2 linked regions of the Plantactinospora soyae genome follow. The protein of the gene in region 1 interacts with the protein of each later gene in a pairwise test. Links are inferred from orthologs where the notes say so. Each region holds a gene or a part of one and is shown in the gene's direction. Other genes may lie near its edges.

Evidence for each region.
Region 2: the proteins of lpdA (region 1) and pcrA interact in binary tests that used the Escherichia coli proteins (3 or more experiments, as listed by UniProt). The link is inferred for Plantactinospora soyae from one-to-one orthologs.

Annotation. Positions count from the first base shown.
Region 1 is NZ_JADBEB010000001.1:9,294,959-9,301,307, forward strand. What follows is about bases 560-3,482. They hold lpdA (dihydrolipoyl dehydrogenase), read left to right. Parts: upstream 560-1,288; coding sequence 1,289-2,677; downstream 2,678-3,482. Other genes in these bases: H4W31_RS40535 (hypothetical protein), read right to left, coding at 680-1,003; sucB (2-oxoglutarate dehydrogenase, E2 component, dihydrolipoamide succinyltransferase), read left to right, coding at 2,749-3,482. In the rest of the region: H4W31_RS40530 (leucyl aminopeptidase), read left to right, coding at 1-541; more of sucB, read left to right, coding at 3,483-4,602; H4W31_RS40550 (TIGR01777 family oxidoreductase), read left to right, coding at 4,723-5,625; H4W31_RS40555 (hypothetical protein), read left to right, coding at 5,704-6,255; H4W31_RS40560 (hypothetical protein), read left to right, coding at 6,272-6,349. UniProt on the Escherichia coli protein: Lipoamide dehydrogenase is a component of the glycine cleavage system as well as of the alpha-ketoacid dehydrogenase complexes.
Region 2 is NZ_JADBEB010000001.1:751,586-758,015, reverse strand. The notes cover bases 1-3,004. They hold pcrA (DNA helicase PcrA), read left to right. Parts: upstream 1-301; coding sequence 302-2,707; downstream 2,708-3,004. Other genes in these bases: H4W31_RS03275 (GntR family transcriptional regulator), read right to left, coding at 2,742-3,004. Outside these bases: more of H4W31_RS03275, read right to left, coding at 3,005-3,725; H4W31_RS03270 (FAD-dependent monooxygenase), read left to right, coding at 3,879-4,988; H4W31_RS03265 (MerR family transcriptional regulator), read right to left, coding at 5,390-5,800; H4W31_RS03260 (SDR family NAD(P)-dependent oxidoreductase), read left to right, coding at 5,959-6,430. UniProt on the Escherichia coli protein: A helicase with DNA-dependent ATPase activity. Unwinds DNA duplexes with 3'-5' polarity. Translocates on single-stranded DNA with 3'-5' polarity. Initiates unwinding more efficiently from a nicked substrate than double-stranded DNA.

The DNA of each region.
Region 1 (6,349 bases):
CACCGCGTACCGGCCGGGTGACGTGGTGACGATGTACAACGGCAAGCGGGTCGAGGTGCTGAACACCGACGCCGAGGGCCGGATGGTCCTGGGCGACGCGATGGCCCGAGCCTGCGAGGACGGCTGCGACTACCTGTTCGAGACCTCCACGCTCACCGGCGGCCAGGTGATCTCCCTGGGCAAGCGGGTGGCCGGGGTGATGGGTACGACCGAACTGTGCCAGCGGGTGCAGGCCGCCGGTGACGCCACCGGCGAGCCGACCTGGCCGATGCCGCTGCCGGAGGACGTCCGCAAGGGGATGGACTCGGAGGTCGCGGACATCTCCCAGGTCAACGCGTCGATGGACCGGGCCGGGCACATGTTGCAGGGTGGCGTGTTCCTGCGCGAGTTCGTCACCGACGACGTGTCCTGGGCGCACATCGACATCGCCGGCCCGAGCTACCACTCCGGCGAGCCGACCGGGTACTGGGCCAAGGGTGGCACCGGGGTTCCGGTCCGTACCCTGCTGGAACTCGTCGACGACATCGCCGCCAACGACTGAACCGGTCGTACCCGCCGATCCGGCGCCAGGCGGGCGCCGGATCGGGGGTCCCGGTCCCGCCGGGAGGCGCGTCCGCGCCCCGACTGGCCGGAAAAGAGCGGGTTCGCGTTCCCGGCCCGCCGGACGAGGCCGGTCGGGTCAGCCGGCCGACCGCTTGCGGCGCTCGTTGAAGTCGCGCATCCGCTGCGGGTATCCCATCAGGCGGACGTCGTAGACCGGGATGGCCATCCGGTGGGCGAACCGTCGGGCGCCGTCCGGGCCGTCGATCCGGCGCCGGGTCCACTCCCCGTCGTGCGCGATCAACATCACCGTGGTCTCGGTCACGGTGGTCCGAGGTTCGATGAACGCCTCGACACCCCGCCTCGATCTGACAAACTGTTCGAGATGGTCGACGTCCGCACGGCTGGCCGGACGATCGCCCGCCGTGACAACCGCCTTCTTCCGTCGGCGAAACCAGGCCACCGGATCGTCTCCTCCCCGCCACACGCGTCCCGCCGGTAACTGGCGACTCCGGCAAGCGTACGTCCCGACGCTGTGTCCTTGGGCACCGCGACGTGTCCTTGGGCACCTCGGTACGCGGCCCGCTTCCACAAGTGACAAGATGGCCGAGGTGGTCTCTCCCCGGTCCGAACTGGTAGTCCGGGTAAAGTCCACGCCCCTCCGGCCGAAAGGCGTCGACCGGGGGCGGTGGTATGCCCGGTTGACCGGCATCACCCTCGTAGCAGCGACGCGACCTGGGAGTTAACTGTGAGCGAGCCGAACGGCGAGACCTTCGATGTGGTCATTCTCGGAGGTGGCAGCGGCGGGTACGCGGCGGCGCTGCGCGCCGTACAGCTGGATCTGTCCGTAGCGCTGATCGAGAAGGGCAAGTTGGGCGGCACCTGCCTGCACAACGGCTGCATTCCGACCAAGGCGCTCCTGCACGCGGCCGAGATCGCCGACCAGACCCGCGACTCCGAGCAGTTCGGCATCAAGGCCGAGCTGGTCGGCATCGACATGTCCGGGGTCAACGCGTACAAGGACGGCGTGATCGCCCGGCTCTACAAGGGCCTGCAGGGCATGATCAAGGGCGCCAAGATCACCGTGGTGGAGGGCGCCGGCAAGCTGGTCGGCCCGAACACGGTCGAGGTCGACGGGGCCCGGTACACCGGCCGCAACGTCATCCTGGCGACCGGCTCGTACGCGCGCAGCCTCCCCGGCCTGGAGATCGACGGCGAGCGGGTGATCACCAGTGACCACGCGCTGACCCTCGACCGGGTGCCCGCCTCGGCGATCGTGCTCGGCGGCGGCGTCATCGGCGTCGAGTTCGCCAGCGTGTGGCGCTCCTTCGGGGTCGACGTGACGATCATCGAGGCGCTGCCCCGACTGGTGGCCGCCGAGGACGAGGAGTCCTCGAAGGCGCTGGAGCGGGCGTTCCGCAAGCGCGGCATCACCTTCAAGACCGGCAAGCGTTTCGAGAAGGTGGAACACACCGACTCGGGTGTCAAGGTCACCATCGAGGGTGGCGACACCTTCGAGGCCGAACTGCTGCTCGTCGCCGTCGGTCGCGGTCCCGTCACCGCCGACCTCGGGTACGAGGAGCAGGGCGTCAAGATCGACCGTGGCTTCGTACTGACCGACGAGCGGCTGCGTACCGGCGTACCGAACGTCTACGCGGTCGGCGACATCGTGCCCGGCCTGCAACTCGCGCACCGGGGCTTCCAGCAGGGCATCTTCGTGGCCGAGGAGATCGCCGGGCGCAATCCCGCGGTGATCGACGAGAACGGCATCCCGAGGGTCACCTACTCCGACCCGGAACTGGCCTCCGTCGGGCTCACCGAAGCCCGGGCGAAGGAGCAGTACGGCGCCGACAAGGTCAAGGCCTACAACTACCCCCTCGGTGGCAACGGCAAGAGCCAGATCCTCAAGACCGCCGGCTTCGTCAAGCTCGTCCGGGTCGTCGACGGCCCGGTGGTCGGGGTGCACATGGTCGGCGCGCGCGTCGGCGAGCTGGTCGGCGAGGCGCAGCTCATCTTCAACTGGGAGGCTTACCCGGCCGAGGTGGCGCAGCTCATCCACGCCCACCCCACCCAGAGCGAGGCGCTCGGCGAGGCCCACCTGGCCCTGGCCGGCAAGCCGCTGCACGCCCACGCCTGACCACAGATTTTCCGCGGCACCCGGGGAACAACCGGGGCAGGATCGCAGAGGCCACGAAGGAGTCTTGAAAGATGCCGGTATCGGTCACCATGCCCCGGCTGGGCGAGAGCGTCACTGAGGGCACCGTCACTCGCTGGCTGAAGCAGGAGGGCGACCGGGTCGAGGTCGACGAGCCCCTGCTTGAGGTTTCCACCGACAAGGTCGACACCGAGATCCCCTCCCCGGCCGCCGGTGTGCTCGCCCGGATCGTGGTGAGCGAGGACGAGACCGCCGAGGTCGGCAGCGAACTGGCGGTGATCGACGGCGAGGGCGAGTCCTCCGGCGAGGCCGCACCGGCACAGCCGGAGCAGGCCGAGCAGGCTCAGGCTGAACCGGCTCAGGCCGAGCCGGAGCAGGCCGAGCAGGCCGAGGCGGCACCCCCGGCCGAGGCCCCGGCGCCGAGCGACCAGCAGGAGCAGGCCGAGCCGGAGACCGTGGCGGCGCAGACCGCCCCGGCCGGCGACGGTGGCACGGTGCTCAAGATGCCGGCGCTGGGCGAGAGCGTCACCGAGGGCACGGTGACCCGTTGGCTCAAGGAGGTCGGCGACACCGTCGAGGCCGACGAGCCGCTGGTCGAGGTCTCCACCGACAAGGTGGACACCGAGATTCCCTCCCCGGTCGCCGGCACGCTGCTGGAGATCCGGGTCGGGCAGGACGAGACCGCCCCGGTCGGCGCCGACCTGGCGGTGATCGGGGCCGCCGGCGGCGCACCGGCCAAGCAAGCCGAGCCGGAGAAGCCGGCGCCGGCCGCCGCTGCGGAGCCGGAGAAGCCGGCCGCACCGGAGAAGCCGGCCGCGTCGGCACAGGCCGGGGCGTCGTACCAGGCTCCGGCACCGCAGACCGAGCGCTCCGAGCAGCCGGCCCGGACCGAGCAGGCCGCCGCTCCGGCGCCCGCACAGGCGTCGGCACCCGCGCCGAGCGCCGGGCAGGCCGGCAGTGAGAACGGCGCCGGGTACGTCACCCCGCTGGTCCGCAAGCTCGCGGGCGAGCAGGGCGTCGACCTGTCCACGCTCTCCGGCAGCGGCGTCGGCGGCCGGATCCGCAAGCAGGACGTGCTGGCGGCGGCCGAGCGGGCCAAGGCGGAGCGCGCCAAGGCGGCCCAGCCCGCACCGCAGGCCGCCGCGCCCGCCGAGCCGGCCGCGAAGGCACAGCCGAGCCCGTTGCGGGGCAGCACCCAGAAGATGACCCGGATCCGTTCGGTCATCGCCAAGCGGATGCAGGAGTCGCTGCACGAGTCGGCGCAGCTGACCACCGTGGTCGAGGTGGACGTCACGAAGGTGGCCAAGCTGCGGGCCAAGGCCAAGGACAGCTTCCTGCAACGGCACGGCGTGAAGCTGTCGTTCCTGCCGTTCTTCGCGCTGGCCGCGGTGGAGGCGTTGCAGACCCACCCGGTGGTCAACGCCCGGATGGACCTGGACGCCGGCACGATCACCTACCCGGACGCGGAGCACCTGGGCATCGCGGTGGACACCGAGCGGGGCCTGATGGTGCCGGTCATCCACGGTGCCGGCGATCTCAACCTGGCCGGGCTGGCCCGACGGATCGCCGATCTCGCCGAGCGGACCCGTACCAACAAGATCAGCCCGGACGAGATCGCGGGTGCCACCTTCACGCTGACCAACACCGGCAGCCGGGGGGCCTTGTTCGACACCCCGATCGTGCCCGCGCCGCAGTCGGCGATGCTCGGCACCGGTGCCGTGGTCAAGCGCCCGATGGTGATCACCGACCCGCAGCTCGGTGAGGTGATCGTGCCCCGCTCGATGGTCTACCTGGCGCTCTCCTACGACCACCGGCTGGTCGACGGCGCCGACGCCGCCCGGTTCCTGACGGCGGTCAAGGAGCGGCTGGAGGGCGGCCAGTTCGAGGCCGAACTCGGGCTTTCCTGATCCAGCGAAACCCTCTCGGGGGCGTCCGGCCGGTGGCCGGGCGCCCCTGAGCCCGTTCGGGGCCCGCTCGACAGCGAGCCGATGCGCCCGGGGAGGACCGGCCTGGGCGAAGATGTCGGGATGCGCATCCTGGTCGCCGGCGCGTCCGGCTTTCTCGGTACCCGTCTGACGGATCTGCTCCGGACGGAGGGCCACGAGGTGGTCCGACTGGTCCGGCGGCCCGCGCACGGCGCGGACGAGGTGCGGTGGGATCCGGGCGCCGGCCAGCTCGACCCGGCCTCGCTGGCCGAGGTCGCCGCGGTGATCAACCTGTCCGGGGCGAACATCAGCGAGCGGCGCTGGAGCGGCGGCTTCAAGGACGTGCTGCGGAGCAGCCGAGTCGACACCACCGCCACGCTGGCCAGGGCGATCGCCGGGCTGCCGGCACCGCAACGGCCCCGGGTGCTGCTCAACGGCTCGGCGATCGGCTGGTACGGCGACACCGGCGACCGGCCGGTCGAGGAGGACGCGCCCGCCGGTGACGGATTCATGGCCGACCTGTGCCGGGTCTGGGAGGCGGCGACCGCTCCCGCCGAGCAGGCCGGCGTCCGGGTGGTACGGCTGCGCAGCGGCCTGCCACTGGACCGGGCGGACGGCTTCCTCAAGCCCCAGCTGCTGCCGTACCGGCTCGGTATCGCCGGCAAGTTCGGCAACGGTCGGCAGTGGATTCCCTGGATCTCGATCGCCGACTGGTTGGCGGCGGTCTCCTTCCTGTTGGCCCGCGACGACATCGCCGGGGCGGTCAACGTCGTCGGCCCGGCGCCAGTCACCAACGCCGAGTTCACCCGGACGCTGGGCCGGGCGCTGAACCGGCCCACCGTGATGCCGGTACCCGGAATCGCGCTGCGGATCCTGCTCGGCGAGATGTCGATCGAGGCGCTGCGCAGCCTTCGGGTACTGCCCGGCGTGTTGAACCGGGCCGGGTTCCGGTTCGCGCATCCAGACCTGGGCGGGGCTCTCCAGGCAGCCCTCAAACGCGAATGACCTTTTCGTCCGAATTGAGCTGATTCGTCTTAGTAATCTCCTGAGAAGGCTCATGTCCTACCCCAACAGGAGATTCGCATGAAAAGGACGTTCTTAGCCACCTGCCTGGCCGGCGTCGCCGTGGCTGCGGCCGTCGGACTTCCCGCACCGGCATCCGCCGACGAGGGGACCACCACCGTCACCCTCAACGTCACCGCCTCCGGCGGGCTCACCATCACCGTCCCGGCGACGGCCAACCTGGGCAACGGCACCGAGGGCAGCACCATCTCCGGAAACCTGGGCCCGGTCACCGTACTGGACCAGCGTGCCCTGCTGAACGCGAGTTGGAACGCCACCGTCGTCGCCTCCGACTTCACCACCGGCGGGGGCACGGCTGCGGAGACGATCCCGGCAATCAACGTCCGGTACTGGTCCGGGCCCGCCACCGGCACCTCCGGGGAGGGCACCTTCACGCCGGGACAGCCGACCGCGGCCGACGCGGAGATCATCAACGTCCCGCAGACGGCGTTTACCCACACCGGCGGTTCCGGCAACAACTTCGCTACCTGGAATCCCACCGTGCTGGTCGACGTGCCGGATGCGACCTCTGGCGGCACGTACACCGGGACGGTGACACATTCGGTGCTCTGACCGCGTCCGCCGATGGGTGCCGCTGGCCTGCGTCGCCGCCCTCGCCCTGGCGATGCCGGCGGCGCCGGCCTTCGGCGGTCGTGGCGGCCCGGTG
Region 2 (6,430 bases), 8.5 Mb from region 1 along the record:
TTGGGAGATAGGTCCCCGGTGCCCGGATCCCGATGCGAAAAGCCCCGGGCTCCAGGAGCCCGGGGCTTTTCGTAGGTCATGTTCAGGCGCGACCCACGGCTGCCGGACTTCCGGAGCCGTAGAAAAAGTAAGGCAGCACCCGATGGATCACGACCCGAGTATGCCCAGCCGGCGAGGCCCTTGGCAAGCGACTTGGCGATCCTGGGACGACATTCGCCGGTGCCCGGCCGGTTCCGGAGTACGCCGGGTGCGGCGAGCGGAGGCGTGGGTTGTCCGCCCGGCGGCATAGACTCGCCAGGCGATGCATGCTCTCTTCGAACCCCCGCCGCCCCACGTCCCGCCGACCCAGGATCCGCCCCGGCGCCGCCCGTCGGGCCTCGACCCGCAGGCCCTGCTGGACGGGCTGAACGGGCCCCAGCGGGACGCGGTGACCCATTCCGGCTCGCCCCTGCTCATCGTGGCCGGTGCCGGCTCGGGCAAGACCCGGGTGCTCACCCACCGGATCGCGTACCTGCTCGCCGCCAGGGACGTACATCCCGGGGAGATCATCGCGATCACCTTCACCAACAAGGCGGCCGGGGAGATGAAGGACCGGGTCTCCGCACTGGTCGGTCCCCGGGCCCGGCTGATGTGGGTCTCGACGTTCCACTCCGCCTGCGTACGCATCCTGCGGGCCGAGCACGAGCACGCCGGGCTGAAGTCGACCTTCTCGATCTACGACGCCGACGACTCGCGCCGGCTGATGCAGCTCGTCACCCGGGAACTCGACCTGGACCCGAAGCGCTATCCGGCCCGGGGACTGACCGCCCAGGTGTCCAACCTGAAGAACGAACTGGTCGACCCGGAGACGTTCGCCGCCCGGGCGAGCGGGCCGAACGAGCGGGCGCTCGCCGAGGCGTACACCCGCTATCAGCAGCGGCTCGTCGAGGCGCACGCGCTGGACTTCGACGACCTGATCATGGCGACGGTGCATCTCCTCCAGTCGCACCCGCACGTCGCGGAGAGCTACCGCCGACGGTTCCGGCACGTCCTCGTCGACGAGTACCAGGACACCAACCACGCGCAGTACACGCTGGTGAAGGAGCTGGTCGGCGGCACGCCCGGCATCGCACCGGCCGAGCTCTGCGTGGTCGGTGACGCCGACCAGTCGATCTACGCGTTCCGGGGCGCCACGATCCGGAACATCCTGGAGTTCGAGCGGGACTTCACCGACGCCCGGACCATCCTGCTGGAGCAGAACTACCGGTCGACCCAGACGATCCTGAACGCGGCCAACGCGGTCATCGACAACAACACCTCGCGCAAGCCGAAGCGGCTGTGGAGCGAGGAGGGCGCGGGCGAGCAGATCGTCGGCTACGTCGCCGACACCGAGCACGCCGAGGCGGACTGGGTGGGCCGGGAGATCGACCGGCTCGGTGACGCCGACGAGGCCCGCCCGGGTGACGTGGCCGTCTTCTACCGCACCAACGCCCAGTCCCGGGTCTTCGAAGAGGTGTTCATCCGGGTCGGACTGCCGTACAAGGTCGTCGGCGGGGTGCGGTTCTACGAGCGCAAGGAGGTCCGGGACGCCCTGGCCTACCTGCGCGCCGTGGTCAACGACGACGACACGGTGAGCATCCGGCGCATCCTCAACACCCCACGGCGGGGTATCGGGGACCGCGCCGAGGCCTGCGTGGAGGCCCTCTCGACCCGGGACCGGGTCTCGTTCGGCCAGGCACTGCGCCGGGCGTCCGAGGCACCGGGCATCTCCACCCGGTCCGCGAACGCGATCGCCGAGTTCGTCGCCCTGCTCGACGGGGTGCGCGAGATGGCCGCCACGGCGCTGCCGGAGGAGGTGCTGGAGGCGGTACTGACCCGCTCCGGCTATCTCAGTGAACTGGAGGAGAGCCTCGACCCGCAGGACGCGGGTCGGGTGGAGAACCTCCAGGAACTGGTCAGCGTCGCCCGGGAGTACACCGAGCGGGTGGAGGCGCTGGCCGAGGAGGGCGACCCCGGTGCCACCCTGGCCGGCTTCCTGGAGCAGGTGGCGCTGGTCGCCGACGCCGACCAGATCCCCTCGGACGACCCCGACCACCAGGGCGTGGTCACCCTGATGACGCTGCACACCGCCAAGGGCCTGGAGTTCCCGGTGGTGTTCCTGACCGGCCTGGAGGACGGCGTCTTTCCGCACCTGCGCGCGCTCGGCGACACCCGCGAGTTGGAGGAGGAGCGCCGGCTGGCGTACGTCGGGATCACCCGGGCGCGGCAGCGGCTCTACCTGTCCCGCGCGGTCACCCGGTCGGCCTGGGGCCAGCCGTCCTACAACCCGCCGTCCCGGTTCGTCGACGAGTTGCCGGAGGACCTGGTCCGCTGGGAGCGCACCGGGGCCGCGTACACGTCGTGGTCGGGCACCGGTGGCGGCGTCGGCGGCCGGTCCGGGGGCGGGGACCGGTCCGGGGGCTACCGGGGTGGCGGCTTCAGCGGCGGGACCCCCAGGGCCGCGCAGCTCGCCCAGCGACTCGGCGTGGACGGCAGCCGACTGACCACGGCGAGCGAGTTGCCGCAGGCCCCGAAGGTCGTGGTCGGGGATCGGGTCAACCACCAGCGGTACGGCCTCGGCCGGGTGCTCGCGGTCGAGGGACACGGTCCGGGCGCACGGGCGCAGATCGACTTCGGCGACCAGACGCTCTGGCTCGTGCTCCGGCACGCCCCGATCGACAAACTCTGACCCGCGCGGGCACCGCCCCGGTGTCGGGCCCGGCTCAGCCGGCCGGCCCGGGGCGCTGCCCGGCCCGCTCCTCGACCAGTGCGGCGAAACCGTCGAGCAGGGCCCGCAGCCCGGTCTCGAAGAGCCGGTCGAGATCGAGGTCGTAACCGGTCCGGGCGAAGCTGGTCAGCAACTTGGCGTAGGTGGGGGCGTTCCCGGAACCGGCCAGCGCGTCGAGCGCCGGAGCCTGCCCGTCGATCCACTCCTGCTCGGAGATGCCGCTGGCGGCCCTGGCCTGAGCCTCCCGCTCCAGGTTAGCGGCGAGACCCTGCACGAAGCTGTAGACCAGGATGTTCAGGTCGAGCATGGTGGCCGGGTCGAGACCGAGTCCGTCCAGGGCGGCGAGCACCCATTCGCCGTGCACCATCAGGTTGGGCAGCGGCAGTGGCCTGGTGAGCGGGCTGAGCTGGGCCAGCCAGGGATGGCGCTGGTGCAGTTCCCACAACGTCCGCGCGCCCAGTTCCAGCCGGGCCCGCCAGCCGTCGGGTGCCGGCCCGGGATAACCCCGCTCCCCGTACGCCGCGTCGGCCATCAGCAGGGTCAGTTCCTCCTTGCTGTGCACATAGCGGTACGGCGACATGGTGGCCACGCCGAGCCGGGCCGCCACACCACGCATGGACAGCGCCTCCAGCCCCTCGGTGTCGGCGATTCCGATGGCGGCGTGGACGACGCGTTCGCGGGTCAGCTCGGGTTCGGCCGGGTGGGCCGGGTTCGGGGTGGGGCGTCGCCGACTCCGGCTCGGCTCCGGCTCCGGGTCCGGGGCGGCGACGACGGTGCCGACCCGGGGCTGGGCCCGTACGACGCCCTCCTGGTTGAGCGTGGTGAGCGCCCTGGTGGCGGTGGCGAGGGCGACGCCCCACTCGCTGGCGAGCTGCCGGGTCGAGGGCACCCGGTCGCCGGGCCGGAGTTCCCCCTCGGCGACGCGTCGACGGATCTCCCTGACGATGCGCAGGTAGGGCGGCTCGACTGTGGCGGCCACCGGTCACCTCCCTCTCTGTCCTAGTACAGATGCTACCCGAACGGGCCTGTACGGTGCTGCCTGTCCTAGTACACAACTGCGGATTTTCCCTGTTGCGCGGGTTGAACGTACGCCGTACATTGGCTGGCACGTACAACGTAACAGGAGGTTCTGATGGAGAGCGTTCTCATCTCTGGCGCCAGCGTCGCCGGCCCCGCCCTGGCGTACTGGCTGCGTCGCCGCGGCTTTGCCGTCACCGTGGTCGAACGGGCTCCGGCGCCGCGTACCGGTGGGCAGGCCATCGACATCCGGGGCGTGGCGCTGGACGTGGTCGACCGGATGGGCATCCTGACGCCGCTGCGCCAGCTCCGTACCCGGATGCGGGGCATGTCGATGCTCGACGGCGACGGCAACGAGGTCATGCGCTCCACCGAGATGGCCCTGAGCAGCGGCCGGCTCGACAGCGCGGACATCGAGGTGCTGCGTGAAGACCTGACCCACCAGTTGCACGAGCTGACCCGGCCCGACGTCGAGTACGTCTTCGACGACTCGATCAGCCGGCTGGTCCAGGACGAGCACGGCGTACGGGTCGAGTTCGAGCGGGCCGCTCCGCGTACCTTCGACCTGGTGATCGGTGCCGACGGCCTGCACTCCACGGTACGGCGGCTGGCCTTCGGCCCGGAGGCGGAGTTCGTGCACCACCTCGGCACCTACCTGGCGGTCTTCCGCACGGAGAACTTCCTGGACCTGGCGGACTGGCAGGTCTGGATGCGGGACGGCACGGCCGGCTGCGGCATCTATCCGGTCCGGGGCAACACCGAACTGCGGGTCAATCTCGGATTCGAGTCCGAGCCACTCGACTACGACCACCGTGACACCGACCAGCAGCGCCGGCTGCTCGCCGAACGGCTCTCCGGACTGCGCTGGGAGATCCCGAGGCTGCTGAAGGAGATGTGGCAGGCGCCCGACTTCTACTTCGACGCGATGGCACAGGTCCGGATGGACACCTGGTCGACGGGGCGGGTGGCGCTGCTCGGCGACGCCGGCTACTGCCCCTCCCCACTGTCCGGCCAGGGCACCAGCCTCGCCCTGGTCGGCGGCTACCTGCTGGCCGACGAGCTCGGCGCGGCGGCCGGCGACCACCGGGCGGCGCTGCGCCGGTACGAGCAGCGCATGCGCCCGTTCGTCGAACTCAACCAGGCACTCGCCACGGAGAACCCGGGTGGACCCGCCACGGAGGAGTCGATCGAACGGGCCAAGAACGCCATCTCACTCGACCGCTGAGGCGCCAGGGGTGGTGTAGGTTCGCGTTGAAAATGTCGGAGCCTGCTTGGCTGAGCTGGAGTTGAGTCGGCTTGCTCTCGTAGCCAGGTGCGGTCGACGCGGTCGCCGTTACGTGCGCGGGGGATCCTGATTCGTTGCTTCGCCGGTGTGCGGACGAAGGTGAAGCCGGCCGGTCTGGCGTACTCATCGAGGATCTTGCGGGAGAACCCGGTTTCGGCGATGAGCGTGGTGATGTCTTTGCCGGCGTCGACGTTCTCGCGTTGGAAGAAGTCGCGGGTCAGCAGCGCGGCGGCGCGGGCGCGGACCTTGCGGGCCGTGACCCGGCTGCTGCTGGTGTACCCGCCAACGGCGAAGCGCGCGTCCATGCGGTATTCGCGCAGTCAGCTCACTTCAGCCATGGACTACTCAGACGGCGCGCACTGGGCGTTTGGCGCCCATAGCTGGTCGGCGTCACCGGCAGCGAGCCGGCCTCGGTAGACGTCGATCTTGTGATCAATGATCTTGAGGTTTTCCTGTAGCTCAGCGAGCTTGGCGCTAACGTCGGCACGGTGGGCCTCCATAAGGGCAAGGCGTTCCTGCTCGTTGCCGCGCCCGGCCGAGACGAGCTGGGCGTAGCGCCGGATGGTCTTGATGGGCATGCCAGTGGCCCGCAGCCTGGTGCAGACGGTGATCCAGTCGAGGTCCAGCTGGTGATAGCGCCGTGTGCCTCCGGCGGTGCGGTAGACAGGGGTGACGACCAGGCCGGCGCGTTCGTAGTAGCGCAGGGTATGCGCGCTGACCCCGGTGCGGCGAGCGGCCTCGGCGATGCTCACACCTGCCTGGGAGACAGAGCGAGTGAGCCCTGATGCCGGCTGCGACTTGACTTGGAGCACGCTCTAAATCCTAGCGTCGTGGTCATGAGTGCTTTAACACTGCTGAAGACCACGGTCGACGACCGCAGGCTGGCCGTTCGTGGGACGGGAGTATCCCGATGAAGGCGTTGGTGACCGGCGGGACGAACGGACTGGGACTCGCCATGGCCTCCGCCCTGGCCACGGCGGGAGCGACGGTAGCGTTGACCGGCCGATCCGGCGAGCATGCGAACTCGGTTGCCGGTGAACTTCCCGGGGCGTTCGGTATCGAACTGGACGTGCGAGACGAGTCGTCGGTGACAAGGGCGGTCGACCAGGCGTGGTCGCGGCTCGGCGGCATCGACATGCTGGTGAACAATGCCGGGATCGGCATGCGCACGGTCAACCCGCGCTTCATGACGCACTCGCAGGCCTTCTGGGAGGTTCCCGCCGACGGCTTCCGCGCGGTGATTGAGACAAACCTGACAGGCTACTTCCTGGTGGCGCGCGAGGTCGCGCCGCGGATGCTGGCCGCTGGCGGCGGACGCATCGTCAACATCTCGGTGAGTGAATCGACCATGCAGCGGGCTGGCTTCGTCCCCTACGGGCCGT